2 regions of the Peribacillus sp. NJ4 genome follow, and region 1 is predicted to be linked to the other one. Evidence: a T-box and tRNA genes for the amino acid it is inferred to sense, from the RefSeq annotation. Region 1 holds a T-box; the other holds one or more tRNA genes.
The links. A T-box is a leader RNA that pairs with one kind of tRNA and senses whether it is charged. The one in region 1 lies ahead of QUF94_RS08500 (valine--tRNA ligase), so its partner is inferred to be a tRNA-Val.
Positions count from the first base shown of each region.

Region 1 (9,983 bases):
CGGAATTCTTAGATGAAGATATTTGCATTCCGGCAGTTGGACAAGGAGCACTTTCCATTGAATGCCGCGAAGATGACAAAGATCTGCTGGCAGAACTTGCGAAATTGACCTGTGAAAAAACGAAAAGAACGGTTGAAGCGGAACGTGCCTTTTTGGATAAAATGGAAGGCGGATGCCAGGTTCCGATTGCCGGATTTGCGGTAGCAAAAGATAATGGATCCGTTTCCTTGACGGCTTTGGTCGCTTCTCCTGATGGAAAGGTGATTTATAAAGAAATGGTCGAGGGGGCAGATCCCGTGACGGTTGGGCATGATGCTGCCAAGCAGATTAGTGAAATGGGCGGTAAAGAATTGATCGATCGCGTAAAAGAGGAGCTTGATCAGTAATGAAACCCTTTCAACCTCTTAAGGATTATCGGGTATTAATCACGAGAGGGAAAGGGCAGGCAGATGGTTTAAAAGATTCGATCGAGAAAAATGGCGGAACGCCGCTTCTTGTACCATTGCTTGAGTTCACTCTTCCTGATCATATGGAAGAGGTTCATCAGCGTTTAGGTGAGTTGCTTACCTATGACTGGATCATTCTGACAAGTCAAAATGGGGTGGATTTCTTCTTTAAGCTTCTTGGTAAACAGCCTTTAAAGCTTCCGAAAATAGCCGTTATCGGCTCCAAAACGGAAGCGGCCCTGAAACGGCATGGGTATAAGGCGGATTTCGTGCCAGCTCAGTTTGTTGCTGAAGGGTTTATTTCGGAGTTCATGACCTTGCTTGATCCCGGGTCACGCGTGTTGCTGGCAAAAGGAAATCTCGCCAGGGCGGTTATTGCGGAAGCAATCAATGAAGGTGGAGCATCATGTGATGAAGTGATTATTTATCATACCGTGCTTCCTCGAAGCAGTGAAAAAAAACTCGTGCAACTTATAACGAATCACGAAATCGACATCATAACCTTTACGAGTTCTTCGACGATCCATCATTTTTTGCAGATTATGGAACGCTGTGAGTTGGATACATACATAGACCGGATTATCATCGCATGCATCGGACCGATTGCCGCTAAAACGGCTGAAAAACATGGGCTATCCGTCGATGTTTGTCCAGATGTTTATACGACGGATGCCATGGTTGCTGATTTAATACGCTTCATCGTGAAAAGAAATAATAAGGGAGGAACTTTAAAATGAAAAACATTCCATTCAATCGCCACCGTCGCTTGCGTGCAAGTGCTGGCATGAGGGCTTTAGTCCGTGAAACACAATTGCATAAAGAGGATTTGATCTATCCGATTTTCGTCATCGACGGTGAAAATGTAAAAAATGAAATCAACTCGATGCCGGGTATCTATCAGTTATCCATGGATAATCTGGGAGCGGAAATGGATGAAGTCGTGAGTCTGGGCATAAAGTCAGTCATTTTATTCGGTGTCCCTTTTGATCATGATAAAGACGAACAGGGCACAGGTGCTTTTCACCATAACGGACTTGTGCAAGAGGCAACCCGCTTTATCAAAAAACAATATCCTGAAGTCATTGTCATTGCTGATACCTGCCTTTGTGAGTATACAAGCCATGGACATTGCGGGGTCGTTGAAGGGGAAAAGATCCTGAATGACGCTTCTCTTGACCTTCTTGCCAAAACGGCAATCAGCCAGGCTGAGGCCGGTGCCGATATCATTGCCCCTTCCAATATGATGGACGGTTTCGTTGCGGCCATCCGTGCAGGTCTGGATGAAGCGGGCTATGAAGATATTCCGATCATGTCCTATGCAGTGAAATATGCCTCGGCTTTTTACGGTCCATTCCGTGATGCTGCGAATGGTGCACCACAATTTGGCGACAGGAAAACTTACCAAATGGATCCCGCGAATCGCCTTGAAGCATTCCGTGAAGCTGAATCCGATGTTGCTGAAGGTGCGGATTTCCTAATCGTAAAACCAGCCCTATCCTACATGGACATCATCAGGGACGTTAAGAATAACTTTAATCTCCCGATTGTTTCCTATAATGTCAGCGGTGAATATTCAATGGTTAAGGCAGCTGCCAAAAATGGCTGGATTGATGAAAAAGCGATAGTGATGGAAATGCTGACAGGCTTGAAACGCGCAGGTTCCGACTTGATCATTACGTATTTTTCAAAAGAGGTAGCACGCTGGATAAACGAAGATAATCAAGGATGATGACAAATAAAACCTGTAATGGAAAAGGGGATTGAATCATGCGGTCATATGAAAAATCGAAAAAAGCGTTTGCCGAAGCAAAAAACTTGATGCCAGGCGGCGTGAACAGCCCGGTACGTGCCTTCAAATCTGTGGACATGGATCCAATTTTCATGGAGCGCGGAAAAGGCTCAAAAATGTATGATATCGATGGGAATGAATATATAGACTATGTTCTTTCATGGGGACCGCTTATCCTGGGTCACACGAATGACCGTGTCGTGGAATCTTTGAAAAAGGTAGCGGAATCAGGTACAAGCTTTGGAACCTCTACACTGATTGAGAATGAACTGGCTAAGTTGGTCATTGAACGGGTGCCTTCGATTGAGATGATCCGGATGGTATCTTCAGGAACCGAAGCGACGATGAGTGCCCTAAGATTGGCGCGAGGCTTTACAGGCCGGGATAAAATCCTGAAATTCGAAGGTTCTTATCATGGGCATGGCGATTCATTGCTAATCAAAGCGGGATCCGGTGTTGCAACATTAGGTTTACCCGATAGCCCGGGAGTACCGGAAGGCATTGCGAAAAATACGATTACCGTACCATATAATGATCTTGCTGCAACCAAATATGCGTTTGAACAATTTGGCGAAGACATCGCCTGTATCATCGTAGAACCTGTTGCGGGGAACATGGGCGTCGTTCCGCCACAGCCAGGTTTCCTCGAAGGCTTACGTGAAGTGACGACCCAATACGGGGCTCTATTGATCTTTGACGAAGTGATGACCGGGTTCCGTGTCGGCTATAATTGTGCACAAGGCTATTTTGGCATCGTACCGGACCTGACTTGCCTTGGGAAAGTAATTGGCGGTGGCTTGCCGGTCGGAGCTTTCGGAGGAAAGCGCGAATTCATGGAACGAATCGCCCCGAGTGGGACAATCTATCAAGCGGGAACATTGTCTGGAAACCCTCTGGCCATGACGGCTGGTCTTGAAACGCTGAGCCAATTGACTCCAGAATCTTATGAAGAGTTCACCCGAAAAGGTGATATCCTCGAAAAAGGCATTGGAGAAGCAGCGGAAAAATACGGAGTTCCCCATACATTCAACCGTGCCGGTTCCATGATTGGACTTTTCTTTACAAATGAAGAAGTCGTAAATTATGATACAGCAAAAACATCCGATTTAGAGTTCTTTGCTTCTTACTATAGGGAAATGGCGAATCAAGGCATCTACTTGCCGCCATCCCAGTTTGAAGGTTTATTCCTATCAACAGCACATAGTGATGAAGATATCGAAAAGACCATTGAAGCGGCAGAACAGGCCTTTGCAAAATTAAAAAAATGATGCAAAAAAACTATCTGGCTAATTAAGCAATCATAAATATTAAACAGGCTACCATTTTCCCAAAAACTTTGGGAGAATGGTAGCCTGTTTTTTTGAATTCAATCAGTAAGCGGAAGAATGCTGATTAAAAGTTGAAGGCCGAATAAAAGGGTGATAGGACGGAATAAAAGGTTGAAGGCTGAATTAATAGGGTGGTAGGACGGGATAAAAGGTTGAAGGCCGTATTAATAGGGAGATAGGACAGAATAAAAGGTTGAAGGCCGAAATAATAGGGAGATAGGACAGAATAAAAGGTTGAAGGCCGAAATAATAGGGAGGTAGGACGAATAAATAGATTGAAGGTCGAAATAAAATGGAGATAGGACCGAATAACTGATTTTAGGACCAAATTTAAATGGTTGAAGGCCGATTGATCCAATTCTACATTGATTTTAGCCTGGAAAAGTAGAATCTCCTCCTTTTTAGTGGTTCAGGATAGATCTGGATGGCGGCAAATGGAATTAAGGAATAATCATCTTCCTACCTTCATAGATTGATAATGGTATAGGTACCGTTTCCTGAAGCTGAAAGGAGGAGTTGTCTTGTCGCAAGAAAATGAATCGTATTTACGATTTTCTTTAGAGGAATCCGTTTGGTTCCAGAAGGGACAGGAAGTGGCTGAGCTCTATTCCATTTCCCTGGATCCGAATGTGACGATTCAAGAAAGTGATCAATATGTTTTTATACGAGGCTCGTTAGATTTATGCGGTGAATACAAAGACTCGCAAAATGGTGAGGAAGAGGAGTTTTCACAGACCTTTTTGCCAAAATCCGTTCAAAAGGTCGAGAGGCATCCCAATGGACTTAATGAGTTCACACACCGTTTTCCGGTTGATATAACGATTCCGAATAATCGGATTGCCTCATTAGAGGAGATCGATGTCTCTATTCAAAGCTTTGATTATGCCCTGCCTGAGCTAAACTGTTTGAAATTGCAGGCGGATTTGTTGATAACCGGAATCTATAATGATTCATATGTGGAAGAACGGTTCGATACGGAGCAGGAAGTTGGGGAAACAGAGGGAGAAGAAACGGATGGGGAAAATGAGTCATACATTCCTTATGCGGCTGCAGTGCCGCCAATCCCGGATTTTCAGCCTGTTTTCCGTGATGAGCAGGAGGAAGAGTTATACACGCCTTTTTCTGCAGAGGCAAGGCGAGTATCTGAAGCGAACGAAGAAGAAGAAGAGGAACCAATCTATTTAAGCGATCAGCATAGTGCCCCAGTTTTTGAAATTCCCGTTTCACCATATCCTGAAGAGGAGGAGTGGGAAACGGAAGTGCACAGACAGGAAGATGCTGAAGAGGAAGAAGTGAATTTTATAAGTGATCAGCCTGACTCCACAGAGGAGGTACCTGTGTCATTCGTGGATGAGGAGAAACTGGAGGAAGATGTAAGCAGGCAGGATTCCATAGTGGAGACGGAGACTCCTAGAGTGACTTTGAAAGAAGAAGTGGTAGAAGAGCCTCATCAAGATAGCCCAGTTTCAAATCTTGAAACCGAGGACGTCATCCGGCAGGAAGAAAATGACGTTGTAACGGGACCTATCCTAAATGAACATGTGAAGGTGGAACAGGAAGAGGAGTCCAATTCATCCATAAGCGATTTATTCAAAAAGAGGGAAAGACCAGCGCCCCCAGCCAAGGAAGTCAAAAATTTCAAAGGCAGGAAACAAGCAGCTGAGCGTGATGATAAAGATACGGCTGATCATGATGAAAAGCAGCTTTCCATCATGGATTTATTCGGACGGAAACAAGAAGAAGAATTGGTAAGGATGAAGGTTTGCATTGTCCAGCAAGGGGAAACGATTGATGACTTGGCTCAACGTTATGATGTTACGGTTCAATCCATACTTTTCAGCAATGAATTGGAGTCGAATCAAAACGTCCATGAAGGGCAAGTCATCTATATACCGAAGGCGGTTGCATATAAGAATTGACCAGGACAGAGAGCAGAGCATATGGTCTGCTCCTGTTTTTTACTAGGATAAAGTTGTTGAACGGCGTTAGAGCAGCCTGATTGGCCACTGGACTTTGGTGGCTAGAGGAATCGGGTTGAGTTTTTTTAGAGAAAGTGAGTGAGTCTCGTGAGGGAAAACGAGAATCAGCAGCCTGCTAATCGGGATCTTGACACGGAAACCGTCTTGAAGGAATATGCCATGTATGTACAATACATTGAAGATTTCGGGCGTGTAAAAAAAGTATACACTGATCGCGGTACATTTGCCTTGAAATCGATTTTACCGCATAACGGCATTGATTTTATAAAAAATGTTCAAAAACTGTACCATCGCGGCTATAACCGGATCGTTCCCATTTATCAAACGATGGATCAGCGTTACGCCGTTCTTCATAATGGACGTTTGTATTACCTGATGCCCTGGTTGAATAATGAAGGGGACGGGGAGCGCGTTGAAAAGCATAAGCAAATGTTCAGGGAGCTTGCCCGGATGCATACGCTGTCCGTTAGGGAAATACAGGTGGATCCAGAGGAACGGGAAGCCCATTATGAGCGGACGCTTGATGCCTGGAATAATGAGAAGGACTTTATGGATGAGTATATTGTCAGCTGTGAAAAGAAGTGGTATATGTCTCCAGTCGAAATGACGGTTTGTTCTTTCTACACTGATATTTCACAGGCAATGAAGTACTCGATCAAGAAGTTTGAAACTTGGTATGAAAAAACGAAGGAAAGTGAAAAGGTTCGAACAGTTGTCACGCACGGAAAGGTCTCTTTGAAGCATTTCGTTTATGACGAACGCGGATATGGCTACTTCATCAATTTTGAGAATTCGAATACGGCACCGCCTCATTTCGATTTACTGCCATTTCTCGTTAAGTCGGCCAGGACCTATCCTGTCCAATGCGATGACTGCGTCGACTGGCTATATAACTATTTTCGTTATTTTCCGTTGAAAGAAGAAGAATTGCTGCTCATGCAAAGTTATCTGGCTTTCCCTGGATCAGCTTTGGAATTAGTGAAGGGTTATTCCGATGGCAGGGGACATCGTTCAGAGCTTGATAATGTTACTCAACTGCAGCGGCAATTTTGGCTCCTGAAGAATATTGAGTATATGGTGATGAAAATCGAAGAGATCGAACAGAAGAAAAAGGCGGCTGCCGAGGCTGCCAAAGAAGAGCAATCACCCCCAAGCTAAATATACATGATTGGATAATCTCCAGTCATGTATATTTTTTTGCTGTAAGGGAATAATTAAATCCATTCGAAATACAAAGACATGGCCAAGAAAATAAAGGCGATTAGCAGGAGCATATCGAAGAAAGTAGGGAAGATCAGCGTACGCAATCCTTGGAATACGACAAAGGGGATGATGAACTGCTGGCAAACACCCCTGAATTTTTTCATCCATGGCGGTAAAGTATAGGGGGTATATCTTCGCTTCATATTATTACCTTCCTTTTTAGGGCTTCTTATATTCTATGGGCTGGTAGTGGAAAAGGTGAAAAAACCGTCACATTCACTGTTCCTGGAGGATAAAATAAAGAAAATGGCCGGGCAGCGGGATCGAATGCATGTAATGGAATGCTTCCTAAAGAAAGAAAGCGAAAAGATGATTGACTGGAGCCCCATATTTTTTGTACTATATACTATATGCATTCAGTGATTTTACATATGAATATAAATCAATGCAAAGACCGGAAATAGTAAGATGAAATGCACTTTTCAGAGAGGAAACCAATTGGTGCGAGGTTTCCAGGCAGCAGCATCCGAAGTCGTCCGCGAGCAGTTTTCGTGAAAGATCTTTAGTAGCGAAGGCCGGTGAAGAGCCGTTATCCGATTTGAGAGCCGAAAGAGATTTTTTACTTTTTCGGAAAAAAGGTGGCACCGCGAACAACTTCCTTCGTCCTTTTGTGATGATGGAAGTTTTTTTTATGCCTAAATAAGGAGGAAATGACATGGAAGAGAACCAAATTTCGATGCCGACTAAATATGATCCGCAGACGATAGAGAAAGGCCGCTACAAATGGTGGCTTGATGGGAAGTTTTTCGAAACGACGGGTGACGATAAAAAAGAACCATATACGATTGTCATCCCCCCGCCGAACGTGACTGGTAAGCTGCATCTAGGCCACGCATGGGATACGACACTTCAAGATATATTGACACGCATGAAAAGGATGCAAGGCTATGATGTTTTATGGTTGCCGGGCATGGATCATGCCGGTATCGCCACTCAAGCGAAAGTTGAACAGAAACTTCGTGCGGAAGGCGTGAGCCGTTATGACCTTGGACGTGAAAAGTTCGTGGAAGAGACATGGAAATGGAAAGAGCAATACGCGAGCCATATCCGTGAACAATGGTCAAAGCTGGGTCTTGGACTTGATTATACCCGTGAACGCTTCACTCTTGATGAAGGGCTTTCAAAAGCAGTGCGCGAAGTGTTCGTTTCGCTTTATAAGAAGGACTTGATTTATCGCGGTGAATACATCATCAACTGGGATCCATCAACGAAAACGGCGTTATCCGATATCGAGGTTATTTACAAAGATGTACAGGGCGCATTTTACCATTTGAAATATCCGTTAGTTGACGGATCAGGTGAAATTGAAATAGCCACAACCCGTCCGGAAACGATGCTTGGCGATACTGCGGTTGCTGTACATCCTGAAGATGATCGGTATAAACACTTGATCGGCAAAAAGGTTCGCTTGCCAATTACAGGCCGGGAAATCCCGATTGTCGGTGATGACTATGTCGATATGGAATTCGGTTCAGGCGCGGTTAAAATTACTCCTGCTCATGATCCGAATGACTTCGAAATCGGGAACCGTCACGATTTGGAGCGCATCCTTGTCATGCATGAAGATGGCTCGATGAATGAAAAGGCCGGTAAATATGAAGGCATGGACCGTTTTGAATGCCGTAAACAAATCGTCAAAGACCTTCAGGAAGAAGGAGTACTATTCAAAATCGAAGATCACCTTCACTCAGTCGGTCATTCAGAGAGAAGCGGTGCTGTTGTTGAACCATATCTATCGACTCAATGGTTCGTAAAAATGCAGCCTCTAGCTGATGCATCCGTTGATCTTCAAAAAGGATCCGATGAGGAAAAAGTTCATTTCGTACCGGATCGTTTCGAGAAAACGTATCTCCATTGGATGGAAAATATCCGCGACTGGTGCATTTCCCGTCAGCTTTGGTGGGGTCACCGCATTCCAGCCTGGTACCATAAAGAAACAGGTGAAGTGTATGTAGGACATGAGGAGCCTGCGGATGCTGAAAACTGGGAACAGGATACAGACGTTCTGGATACATGGTTCAGCTCGGCTTTATGGCCGTTCTCGACTATGGGTTGGCCTGACAAAGACAGCGTCGATTTCAAACGATACTACCCAACAGGAGCGCTAGTGACAGGCTATGATATCATTTTCTTCTGGGTTTCACGGATGATTTTCCAAGCACTTGAGTTCACGGGCGAACGTCCATTTGAAGATGTACTGATTCACGGTCTTGTTCGTGACGAACAAGGACGCAAGATGAGTAAATCGCTTGGTAACGGTGTCGATCCGATGGATGTCATCGATCAATACGGTGCCGATTCGCTGCGGTACTTCTTATCAACGGGCAGCTCACCAGGTCAGGACCTTCGTTACAGCACGGAAAAAGTGGAAGCGGTTTGGAACTTCTCCAACAAAATTTGGAACGCATCCCGTTTTGCATTAATGAACATGAATGGCATGACGTATGACGAAATCGATTTAAGCGGTGAAAAATCTGTAGCCGATAAATGGATTTTGACACGTTTGAACGAAACGATTTCAAACGTGACAAGACTCGCTGACCGTTATGAGTTCGGTGAAGTCGGCCGTGTGCTTTACAACTTCATTTGGGATGATTTCTGTGACTGGTATATTGAAATGGCGAAGCTTCCGTTATATGGCGAAGATGAAGCGGCTAAGAAAACGACGCGCTCGATCTTGGCTTATGTACTGGATAATACGATGAGATTGTTGCACCCGTTCATGCCATTCATTACCGAAGAAATCTGGCAGAACCTTCCGCATGAAGGTGAGTCGATCACTGTTGCCGCTTGGCCGGAAGTGAATGAAGGATTGACAGATACAGCTGCAGCCGAGGAAATGAAGCTGCTTGTTGAAATCATCCGCTCCGTCCGTAATATCCGTGCTGAGGTGAACACGCCGCTAAGCAAAAAAATCAATTTGATTTTAAAAGCGAAAGATGAGTCCATCTTAGAAACGTTACAGAAAAACAGCAGTTATATCGAGCGTTTCTGTAATCCTGAACAATTGACGATCGGTATCGAAGTCGAAGAACCTGCTCAAGCCATGACAGCTGTCGTAACTGGCGTAGAACTAATCCTTCCGCTGACAGGGCTGATCAATATCGACGAAGAAGTGAAACGTCTTGAAAAAGAACTCGACAAACTTAATAAAGAAGTTGAACGCGTTCAGAAAAAA
Region 1 is NZ_JAUCFQ010000001.1:1,687,760-1,697,742, forward strand. Features, by position in the region: gene hemC (hydroxymethylbilane synthase) at 1-386, shown strand, start outside; gene QUF94_RS08470 (uroporphyrinogen-III synthase) at 386-1,183, shown strand; gene hemB (porphobilinogen synthase) at 1,180-2,175, shown strand; gene hemL (glutamate-1-semialdehyde 2,1-aminomutase) at 2,214-3,503, shown strand; gene spoVID (stage VI sporulation protein D) at 4,085-5,482, shown strand; gene ysxE (spore coat protein YsxE) at 5,621-6,700, shown strand; gene QUF94_RS08495 (hypothetical protein) at 6,757-6,948, opposite strand; T-box leader at 7,187-7,416, shown strand; gene QUF94_RS08500 (valine--tRNA ligase) at 7,461-9,983, shown strand, end outside.

Region 2 (9,983 bases), 990 kb from region 1:
CTTAATTAAACGTTCAGGAGTGGCACCGACAAAACAGTCACCACCAGCTTCCAAACTGAAAATATAGCTTAATGGCTGCTCAGCAATCAATTGTTCAAGCACTTTCCCTGAATCGATGGAACGCTCAAAAACCAGTCGAAGCTCCCTCGCCAAAACGATTTTGTCGAGATCTGTCGTCTTGATTTCCTGAACAGCCTCAGCGACCGTCCGTTTCCATTCGTCAGGTTTGACTTCCCTCTGCTTAACCAGGGAATTGTGACCCAATCCAGTGTCATCCAAGCTTTCGAAAAGGAAAGCTTCCCGTTCATTTATCATATCTATGAAGAGTTTTTCTGAATCATCAGGCGAACAAAGTAAGTTTGTCGTTAAGTAAGCTTGTTTCCCCACTATTGATAGCATGAAGGCAGGTATATAAAACAGGTTGTCCCCGAATTGATTCCAAAGGAGCGTACTGTTAGTTTCATAATCAAAAGAAAAGCCCCCAAACAGTAAAGGACCGGTCGCTTCTACATCAGTCAATCCTGTTTTGACAGCAGTATTCTGCAGTTTGATCCAGCTCTTTTCGACTTCTCTATAACGTTCGGCATTCGATGCCGCTTTGAGTTTCTTAACATTGCCTAAGCCGGTGATGGTTATTTCCTTTGCAGGGTCCTCCCAGAAAAAGCGTTCACCCGCGTACCGTTCTCTTCCAGCTTGATAAAATGAAAGGGGGTTCGTGCAATTAACTTTCTTAATATGACTGAATAGAACTTGATCATTCAAGTCCTTCGCCTTTTGTATAGCTGAAGCCAGTCCCTGAAACTGCCCAGTTTCTTCTGAGATAGCCAAAAAAATCCCCCCAAATGTACATTTTAAAAGCTTTTTAACCTATTTAAAGATACACCTCCATTCAACCTCATGTCAATAAAACGCCCCTATACCGAGCGATTCATGCCTGCTTTTTTCCTTATTATATGAATCTTAGCGAATGAAGAGAAATATCCTTTATTTTGGAAGAGAATCGTCCACGAAATCAATTGACACCCTTACCTAATTTTCCTATCCTTATTAGGATAACCTTTTGTGCAACATTTCAATATTTGTTATAATTTCGAGAGAACCAATAATGAGTTTGAGGAGAGAAATAATGCAAACAGAATACGACGGACTTCCCCTTAAACGGACCTGGAAGATTTGGTGGGAGTTAATTCGTCCACATACACTAACCGCAGCTTTTGTCCCGGTCTTACTTGGAACTATGATTGCACTTTTGGATGATGGAGTGAATTGGTTACTATTCGCTGCCATGATGATTGCAAGTATCCTGATTCAAGCTGCAACCAATTTATTCAATGAATACTATGATTTCAAGCGAGGCTTGGATACGGAGGAATCCGTAGGCATCGGTGGCGGAATCGTCCGTCATGGGATGACCCCCAAACTCATCATGACCTTGGCCCTTGGCATGTATGCCATCGCACTCATAATCGGAATCTATATCTGTGCCGCATCATCTTGGTGGCTTGCTGCAGTAGGACTGGTTTGCATGCTTGTCGGCTATCTTTATACAGGCGGTCCCCTACCCATTTCATATACACCATTCGGGGAACTTTTTTCTGGATTGTTCATGGGCTTTTTGATAATCCTGATCGCCTTTTTCATTCAAACCGGTCATGTTTCCTCAACAGCCATCTTAATTGCCATTCCAAGTGGAATATTGGTCGGGTTGATCAACTTATCCAATAACCTCCGTGACCATGATGGGGATAAGGCACATGGCCGCAAAACCATGCCTGTAGTGATGGGCAGGAAAAACGCCCTGAAATTCATGGCAATCATGTTTGCCTTCTCTTATCTATGGCTGGTTGGGTTAGTCCTTACCGGAAACGTAACAGCGTGGATTCTCCTTGCCTTCCTAAGCATCCCTAAAGCCATGGCCGCAATCAAAGGCTTCGTAGGTAAAACGCAGCCGATCACCATGGTGCCAGCAATGAAAGCCACGGCCCAGACGAACACCTTCTTTGGCTTACTCATGGCCATTGGATTATTCATCAGCTATCTAATATGATCTCCAAGGACTGAGCTCATCCGCTCAGTCCTTTTTTCTATCTTCCGTTCCATTTTGTTTTCCTATACTACGATTCGGGTAATAGATAATACAACCATCTTACCAATATAAAATGAGATATGGACTTTAGAAGGAGTGAAACGGATATGGCAACCAAACAGCAAATGCAAAAATTCAAAAAAGAACTGCTTCAAGAAAAAGATGAGCTTGGAAACAGGATTCAAAATGATGAACAATCCGTTCTGGATAAAAGCCAGACTGAATCCGTAGGGGAATTATCATCCTATGATAATCATCCTGCTGACCTAGGAACAGAATTATTCGAGATGGAACGGAACCAAGCATTGGATGAGCATGCACAATCTGAAATGGAGAAAATCGAAGAAGCATTGAATGCCATAGATGAGGGTACGTATGGCCATTGTGAAACCTGTGATATAGAAATCCCCATCGATAGGCTTGAAGCGATCCCAAGCACTCTTTACTGTGTCGAGCATGCCCCAGAACGGCCTACTATACAAGACCGACCAGTGGAAGAGGATATATTGATTCCATCTAAGGGTGATCATTTTGAAAATCGTCATGGAAATGAAATAGTGGATAAAGAGGATAGCTTTGGTGAAGTCGCCAAATTCGGTACATCCGAAACGCCATCTGATTACACCGGCGATCATGACAATTATAATGATCTTTATAAAACCGAAGATGAAACGGATGGATTTCCAGAAGACTATGAAGGATTTGCAGCAAATGATATCGAAGGAAAAAAATAGGGTGGATATACCGAACAAAAAGCAAAAGGAATATGAAGATACATTAGATGAAGAAAATATCGATTCCCAGCTTGGAAACATTCCTTATAAACAAAAAGATACTTATATCAATGAAAAGAAATGAAAAAAAGAAGCATACATGAATGTATGCTTCCTTTTTTGTTATGACCCGTACGGGATTCGAACCCGTGTTACCGCCGTGAAAGGGCGGTGTCTTAACCGCTTGACCAACGGGCCAAATGGCGGAGAAGGAGGGATTTGAACCCTCGCGCCGCTCGCGCGACCTACACCCTTAGCAGGGGCGCCTCTTCAGCCTCTTGAGTACTTCCCCATGGCTCCGCAGGTAGGACTCGAACCTACGACCGTTCGGTTAACAGCCGAATGCTCTACCACTGAGCTACTGCGGAACAATATGAATATGGTGGGCCTAAATGGACTCGAACCATCGACCTCACGCTTATCAGGCGTGCGCTCTAACCAGCTGAGCTATAGGCCCATATTTGGAGCGGGTGAAGGGAATCGAACCCTCATCATCAGCTTGGAAGGCTGAGGTTTTACCACTAAACTACACCCGCGAAATGGGGCGACTGATGGGAATCGAACCCACGAATGCCTGAACCACAATCAGGTGCGTTAACCACTTCGCCACAACCGCCGTAATATGAAAGATATGGTGGCTCAGGACGGAATCGAACCGCCGACACAAGGATTTTCAGTCCTTTGCTCTACCGACTGAGCTACTGAGCCACATTTGTATTAAATTTAAAAAATGGCGGTCCCGACGGGAATCGAACCCGCGATCTCCTGCGTGACAGGCAGGCATGTTAACCGCTACACCACGGGACCTAATAATTGCGGGGACAGGATTTGAACCTGCGACCTTCGGGTTATGAGCCCGACGAGCTACCGGACTGCTCCACCCCGCGACGGTAATAATGAAACGATTTGCATCAAGTTTTCGTGAATATTGTTTTTTCGCTTCCTCTATGTAAGGTTGTTTCAAAACAACTTGCTGCTTTTTAAAAAAATGGAGGAGGTAGAGGGATTCGAACCCCCGCGGGATTTGACTCCCCTGTCGGTTTTCAAGACCGATCCCTTCAGCCGAACTTGGGTATACCTCCACGGCTTTAAAAAATGCATATGGTGGACCTTGTAGGACTCGAACCTACGACCGGACGGTTATGAGCCGTCTGCTCTAACCAGCTGAGCTAAAGGTCCTTATATTTATTGGTAGCGGCGGAGGGGATCGAACCCCCGACCTCACGGGTATGAACCGTACGCTCTAGCCAGCTGAGCTACACCGCCAATATAATATAAGTATCTGATTGAAAAATGGTGGAGCCTAGCGGGATCGAACCGCTGACCTCCTGCGTGCAAGGCAGGCGCTCTCCCAGCTGAGCTAAGGCCCCATTCATTAAAAATCACGTGGTCGGGAAGACAGGATTCGAACCTGCGACCCCTTGGTCCCAAACCAAGTGCTCTACCAAGCTGAGCTACTTCCCGCAATAAAAACATGGTGCGCCCGGCGGGAGTCGAACCTACAACCTTCTGATTCGTAGTCAGATGCTCTATCCAATTGAGCTACGGGCGCATATTAAGATGGTGCCGAGGACCGGAATCGAACCGGTACGGTAGTCACCTACCGCAGGATTTTAAGTCCTGTGCGTCTGCCAGTTCCGCCACCCCGGCACATACGAAAAGTGGAGCGGAAGACGGGATTCGAACCCGCGACCCCAACCTTGGCAAGGTTGTATTCTACCACTGAACTACTTCCGCATGAAAGATGCGGGTGAAGGGACTTGAACCCCCACGCCTTGCGGCGCCAGATCCTAAGTCTGGTGCGTCTGCCAATTCCGCCACACCCGCATATAAAATGGTGAGCCATGAAGGATTCGAACCTTCGACCCTCTGATTAAAAGTCAGATGCTCTACCAACTGAGCTAATGGCTCGTGCTTGTACTATTTCAAAATATGGTGCCGGCAAGAGGACTTGAACCCCCAACCTACTGATTACAAGTCAGTTGCTCTACCAGTTGAGCTACACCGGCAGGTGTAAAATGGTGGAGGATGACGGGATCGAACCGCCGACCCTCTGCTTGTAAGGCAGATGCTCTCCCAGCTGAGCTAATCCTCCATATAAAACCTGCTTGGCGACGTCCTACTCTCACAGGGGGAAACCCCCAACTACCATCGGCGCTGAAGAGCTTAACTGCCGTGTTCGGAATGGGAACGGGTGTGACCTCTTCGCTATCGTCACCAAACATTGTTAACATTTTTTTAAGACATATATTATTATAACGTCTTTTCGAAAAAATGCAAGAAGAAATTTTCATTCCTTCAAAACTAGATAATAAGAAGGTATTTCATTTTTTTAAAGCGTTGGTTAAGTCCTCGATCTATTAGTATCAGTCAGCTCCACATGTCGCCACGCTTCCACCTCTGACCTATCAACCTGATCATCTTTCAGGGATCTTACTAGCTTGCGCCATGGGAAATCTCATCTTGAGGGGGGCTTCATGCTTAGATGCTTTCAGCACTTATCCCGTCCGCACGTAGCTACCCAGCTATGCCTTTGGCAAGACAACTGGTACACCAGCGGTGCGTCCATCCCGGTCCTCTCGTACTAAGGACAGCTCCTCTCAAATTTCCTGCGCCCGCGACGGATAGGGACCGAACTGTCTCACGACGTTCTGAACCCAGCTCGCGTACCGCTTTAATGGGCGAACAGCCCAACCCTTGGGACCGACTACAGCCCCAGGATGCGATGAGCCGACATCGAGGTGCCAAACCTCCCCGTCGATGTGGACTCTTGGGGGAGATAAGCCTGTTATCCCCGGGGTAGCTTTTATCCGTTGAGCGATGGCCCTTCCATGCGGAACCACCGGATCACTAAGCCCGACTTTCGTCCCTGCTCGACTTGTAGGTCTCGCAGTCAAGCTCCCTTGTGCCTTTACACTCTACGAATGATTTCCAACCATTCTGAGGGAACCTTTGGGCGCCTCCGTTACTCTTTAGGAGGCGACCGCCCCAGTCAAACTGCCCACCTGACACTGTCTCCCACCCCGATAAGGGGCGCGGGTTAGAATTTCAATACAGCCAGGGTAGTATCCCACCAACGCCTCCACCGAAGCTAGCGCTCCGGCTTCTCAGGCTCCTACCTATCCTGTACAAGCTGTACCAAAATTCAATATCAGGCTGCAGTAAAGCTCCACGGGGTCTTTCCGTCCTGTCGCGGGTAACCTGCATCTTCACAGGTACTATAATTTCACCGAGTCTCTCGTTGAGACAGTGCCCAGATCGTTACACCTTTCGTGCGGGTCGGAACTTACCCGACAAGGAATTTCGCTACCTTAGGACCGTTATAGTTACGGCCGCCGTTTACTGGGGCTTCGGTTCAAAGCTTCGCTTGCGCTAACCTCTCCCCTTAACCTTCCAGCACCGGGCAGGTGTCAGCCCCTATACTTCGCCTTGCGGCTTCGCAGAGACCTGTGTTTTTGCTAAACAGTCGCCTGGGCCTATTCACTGCGGCTTTTCCGGGCTATTCACCCTAAAAAGCACCCCTTCTCCCGAAGTTACGGGGTCATTTTGCCGAGTTCCTTAACGAGAGTTCTCTCGCACACCTTAGGATTCTCTCCTCGCCTACCTGTGTCGGTTTGCGGTACGGGCACCTTACATCTCACTAGAGGCTTTTCTTGGCAGCGTGGAATCAGGAACTTCGGTACTATATTTCCCTCGCCATCACAGCTCCGCCTTAATGGAAACGGGATTTGCCTCGTTTCCGGCCTAACTGCTTGGACGCGCATATCCAACAGCGCGCTTACCCTATCCTTCTGCGTCCCCCCATCGTTCAAACGATGTATAGGTGGTACAGGAATATCAACCTGTTGTCCATCGCCTACGCCTTTCGGCCTCGGCTTAGGTCCCGACTAACCCTGAGCGGACGAGCCTTCCTCAGGAAACCTTAGGCATTCGGTGGAAGGGATTCTCACCCTTCTTTCGCTACTCATACCGGCATTCTCACTTCTAAGCGCTCCACCAGTCCTTCCGGTCTGACTTCAACGCCCTTAGAACGCTCTCCTACCATCGACACCTAATGGTGTCAATCCACAGCTTCGGTGATACGTTTAGCCCCGGTACATTTTCGGCGCGGAGTCACTCGACCAGTGAGCTATTACGCACTCTTTAAATGGTGGCTGCTTCTGAGCCAACATCCTGGTTGTCTAAGCAACTCCACATCCTTTTCCACTTAACGTATACTTTGGGACCTTAGCTGGTGGTCTGGGCTGTTTCCCTTTCGACTACGGATCTTATCACTCGCAGTCTGACTCCCAAGAATAAGTATTTGGCATTCGGAGTTTGACTGAATTCGGTAACCCGTTGGGGGCCCCTAGTCCAATCAGTGCTCTACCTCCAATACTCTCATCTTGAGGCTAGCCCTAAAGCTATTTCGGAGAGAACCAGCTATCTCCAGGTTCGATTGGAATTTCTCCGCTACCCACACCTCATCCCCGCACTTTTCAACGTGCGTGGGTTCGGGCCTCCATTCAGTGTTACCTGAACTTCACCCTGGACATGGGTAGATCACCTGGTTTCGGGTCTACGACCTCATACTCATTCGCCCTATTCAGACTCGCTTTCGCTGCGGCTCCGTCTTATCAACTTAACCTCGCATGAAATCGTAACTCGCCGGTTCATTCTACAAAAGGCACGCCATTACCCATTAACGGGCTTTGACTACTTGTAGGCACACGGTTTCAGGATCTATTTCACTCCCCTTCCGGGGTGCTTTTCACCTTTCCCTCACGGTACTGGTTCACTATCGGTCACTAGGGAGTATTTAGCCTTGGGAGATGGTCCTCCCTGCTTCCGACGGGATTTCTCGTGTCCCGCCGTACTCAGGATCCACTCAGGAGGGAACGAAGTTTCAACTACAGGGTTTTTACCTTCTTTGACGGACCTTTCCAGATCACTTCATTTACCCCGTTCCTTTGTAACTCCATGTTGAGTGTCCTACAACCCCAAGAGGCAAGCCTCTTGGTTTGGGCTAATTCCGTTTCGCTCGCCGCTACTCAGGAAATCGCATTTGCTTTCTCTTCCTCCGGGTACTTAGATGTTTCAGTTCCCCGGGTCTGCCTTCAGTACCCTATGTATTCAGGTAAAGATACTGTTCCATTACGAACAGTGGGTTTCCCCATTCGGAAATCTCCGGATCAAAGCTTACTTACAGCTCCCCGAAGCATATCGGTGTTAGTCCCGTCCTTCATCGGCTCCTAGTGCCAAGGCATCCACCGTGCGCCCTTTCTAACTTAACCGTTAAAAAGATCTTACAGATGCTTTGAAAAAAATTAATTGCCTTCTATCTATTATCTAGTTTTCAAGGAACAAAGCAGAAAGAATCCATCACATCGTGATGCTTGTCTTTCCTATTTGAATGAATTACTCATTCAAAACTGAACAAAACAAAAGCGCTCTCGTAATTATCCTTAGAAAGGAGGTGATCCAGCCGCACCTTCCGATACGGCTACCTTGTTACGACTTCACCCCAATCATCTGTCCCACCTTAGGCGGCTGGCTCCATAAAGGTTACCTCACCGACTTCGGGTGTTACAAACTCTCGTGGTGTGACGGGCGGTGTGTACAAGGCCCGGGAACGTATTCACCGCGGCATGCTGATCCGCGATTACTAGCGATTCCGGCTTCATGTAGGCGAGTTGCAGCCTACAATCCGAACTGAGAATGGCTTTATGGGATTCGCTTACCTTCGCAGGTTTGCAGCCCTTTGTACCATCCATTGTAGCACGTGTGTAGCCCAGGTCATAAGGGGCATGATGATTTGACGTCATCCCCACCTTCCTCCGGTTTGTCACCGGCAGTCACCTTAGAGTGCCCAACTGAATGCTGGCAACTAAGATCAAGGGTTGCGCTCGTTGCGGGACTTAACCCAACATCTCACGACACGAGCTGACGACAACCATGCACCACCTGTCACTCTGTCCCCCGAAGGGGAAAGCCCTATCTCTAGGGTTGTCAGAGGATGTCAAGACCTGGTAAGGTTCTTCGCGTTGCTTCGAATTAAACCACATGCTCCACCGCTTGTGCGGGCCCCCGTCAATTCCTTTGAGTTTCAGCCTTGCGGCCGTACTCCCCAGGCGGAGTGCTTAATGCGTTAGCTGCAGCACTAAAGGGCGGAAACCCTCTAACACTTAGCACTCATCGTTTACGGCGTGGACTACCAGGGTATCTAATCCTGTTTGCTCCCCACGCTTTCGCGCCTCAGTGTCAGTTACAGACCAGAAAGTCGCCTTCGCCACTGGTGTTCCTCCAAATCTCTACGCATTTCACCGCTACACTTGGAATTCCACTTTCCTCTTCTGCACTCAAGTTCCCCAGTTTCCAATGACCCTCCACGGTTGAGCCGTGGGCTTTCACATCAGACTTAAGGAACCACCTGCGCGCGCTTTACGCCCAATAATTCCGGACAACGCTTGCCACCTACGTATTACCGCGGCTGCTGGCACGTAGTTAGCCGTGGCTTTCTGGTTAGGTACCGTCAAGGTACCAGCAGTTACTCTGGTACTTGTTCTTCCCTAACAACAGAACTTTACGACCCGAAGGCCTTCTTCGTTCACGCGGCGTTGCTCCGTCAGACTTTCGTCCATTGCGGAAGATTCCCTACTGCTGCCTCCCGTAGGAGTCTGGGCCGTGTCTCAGTCCCAGTGTGGCCGATCACCCTCTCAGGTCGGCTACGCATCGTCGCCTTGGTGAGCCATTACCTCACCAACTAGCTAATGCGCCGCGGGCCCATCTATAAGTGACAGCCGAAACCGTCTTTCCATCTTCTCTCATGCGAGAAAAGAACGTATCCGGTATTAGCTCCGGTTTCCCGAAGTTATCCCAGTCTTATAGGCAGGTTGCCCACGTGTTACTCACCCGTCCGCCGCTAATCTCAGGGAGCAAGCTCCCATCGATTCGCTCGACTTGCATGTATTAGGCACGCCGCCAGCGTTCGTCCTGAGCCAGGATCAAACTCTCCGAAGAAATGTTTGACTTGCTCATTTTGCTTTTTTGATAGTGTGTGCTCACTTAAAATTTAACGTTGACGCTTTGTTTTGTTCAGTTTTCAAAGAGCAATTTCTGTCGTTTCTCTCAGAAGCGACTTCTAT
Region 2 is NZ_JAUCFQ010000001.1:701,277-711,259, reverse strand. Features, by position in the region: gene QUF94_RS03640 (isochorismate synthase) at 1-828, opposite strand, end outside; gene QUF94_RS03635 (1,4-dihydroxy-2-naphthoate polyprenyltransferase) at 1,127-2,047, shown strand; gene QUF94_RS03630 (TraR/DksA C4-type zinc finger protein) at 2,194-2,820, shown strand; gene QUF94_RS03625 (hypothetical protein) at 2,822-2,944, shown strand; tRNA gene QUF94_RS03620 (tRNA-Glu) at 2,986-3,057, opposite strand; tRNA gene QUF94_RS03615 (tRNA-Ser) at 3,061-3,151, opposite strand; tRNA gene QUF94_RS03610 (tRNA-Asn) at 3,153-3,227, opposite strand; tRNA gene QUF94_RS03605 (tRNA-Ile) at 3,240-3,316, opposite strand; tRNA gene QUF94_RS03600 (tRNA-Gly) at 3,322-3,395, opposite strand; tRNA gene QUF94_RS03595 (tRNA-His) at 3,400-3,475, opposite strand; tRNA gene QUF94_RS03590 (tRNA-Phe) at 3,492-3,567, opposite strand; tRNA gene QUF94_RS03585 (tRNA-Asp) at 3,591-3,666, opposite strand; tRNA gene QUF94_RS03580 (tRNA-Met) at 3,673-3,746, opposite strand; tRNA gene QUF94_RS03575 (tRNA-Ser) at 3,849-3,941, opposite strand; tRNA gene QUF94_RS03570 (tRNA-Ile) at 3,962-4,038, opposite strand; tRNA gene QUF94_RS03565 (tRNA-Met) at 4,049-4,125, opposite strand; tRNA gene QUF94_RS03560 (tRNA-Ala) at 4,154-4,229, opposite strand; tRNA gene QUF94_RS03555 (tRNA-Pro) at 4,247-4,323, opposite strand; tRNA gene QUF94_RS03550 (tRNA-Arg) at 4,335-4,411, opposite strand; tRNA gene QUF94_RS03545 (tRNA-Leu) at 4,421-4,509, opposite strand; tRNA gene QUF94_RS03540 (tRNA-Gly) at 4,522-4,596, opposite strand; tRNA gene QUF94_RS03535 (tRNA-Leu) at 4,605-4,686, opposite strand; tRNA gene QUF94_RS03530 (tRNA-Lys) at 4,695-4,770, opposite strand; tRNA gene QUF94_RS03525 (tRNA-Thr) at 4,793-4,868, opposite strand; tRNA gene QUF94_RS03520 (tRNA-Val) at 4,879-4,954, opposite strand; rRNA gene rrf (5S ribosomal RNA) at 4,966-5,081, opposite strand; rRNA gene QUF94_RS03510 (23S ribosomal RNA) at 5,200-8,132, opposite strand; rRNA gene QUF94_RS03505 (16S ribosomal RNA) at 8,308-9,858, opposite strand.
Region 2: it encodes a tRNA-Val, which carries the amino acid that the T-box ahead of QUF94_RS08500 (valine--tRNA ligase) is inferred to sense. The anticodon was not compared.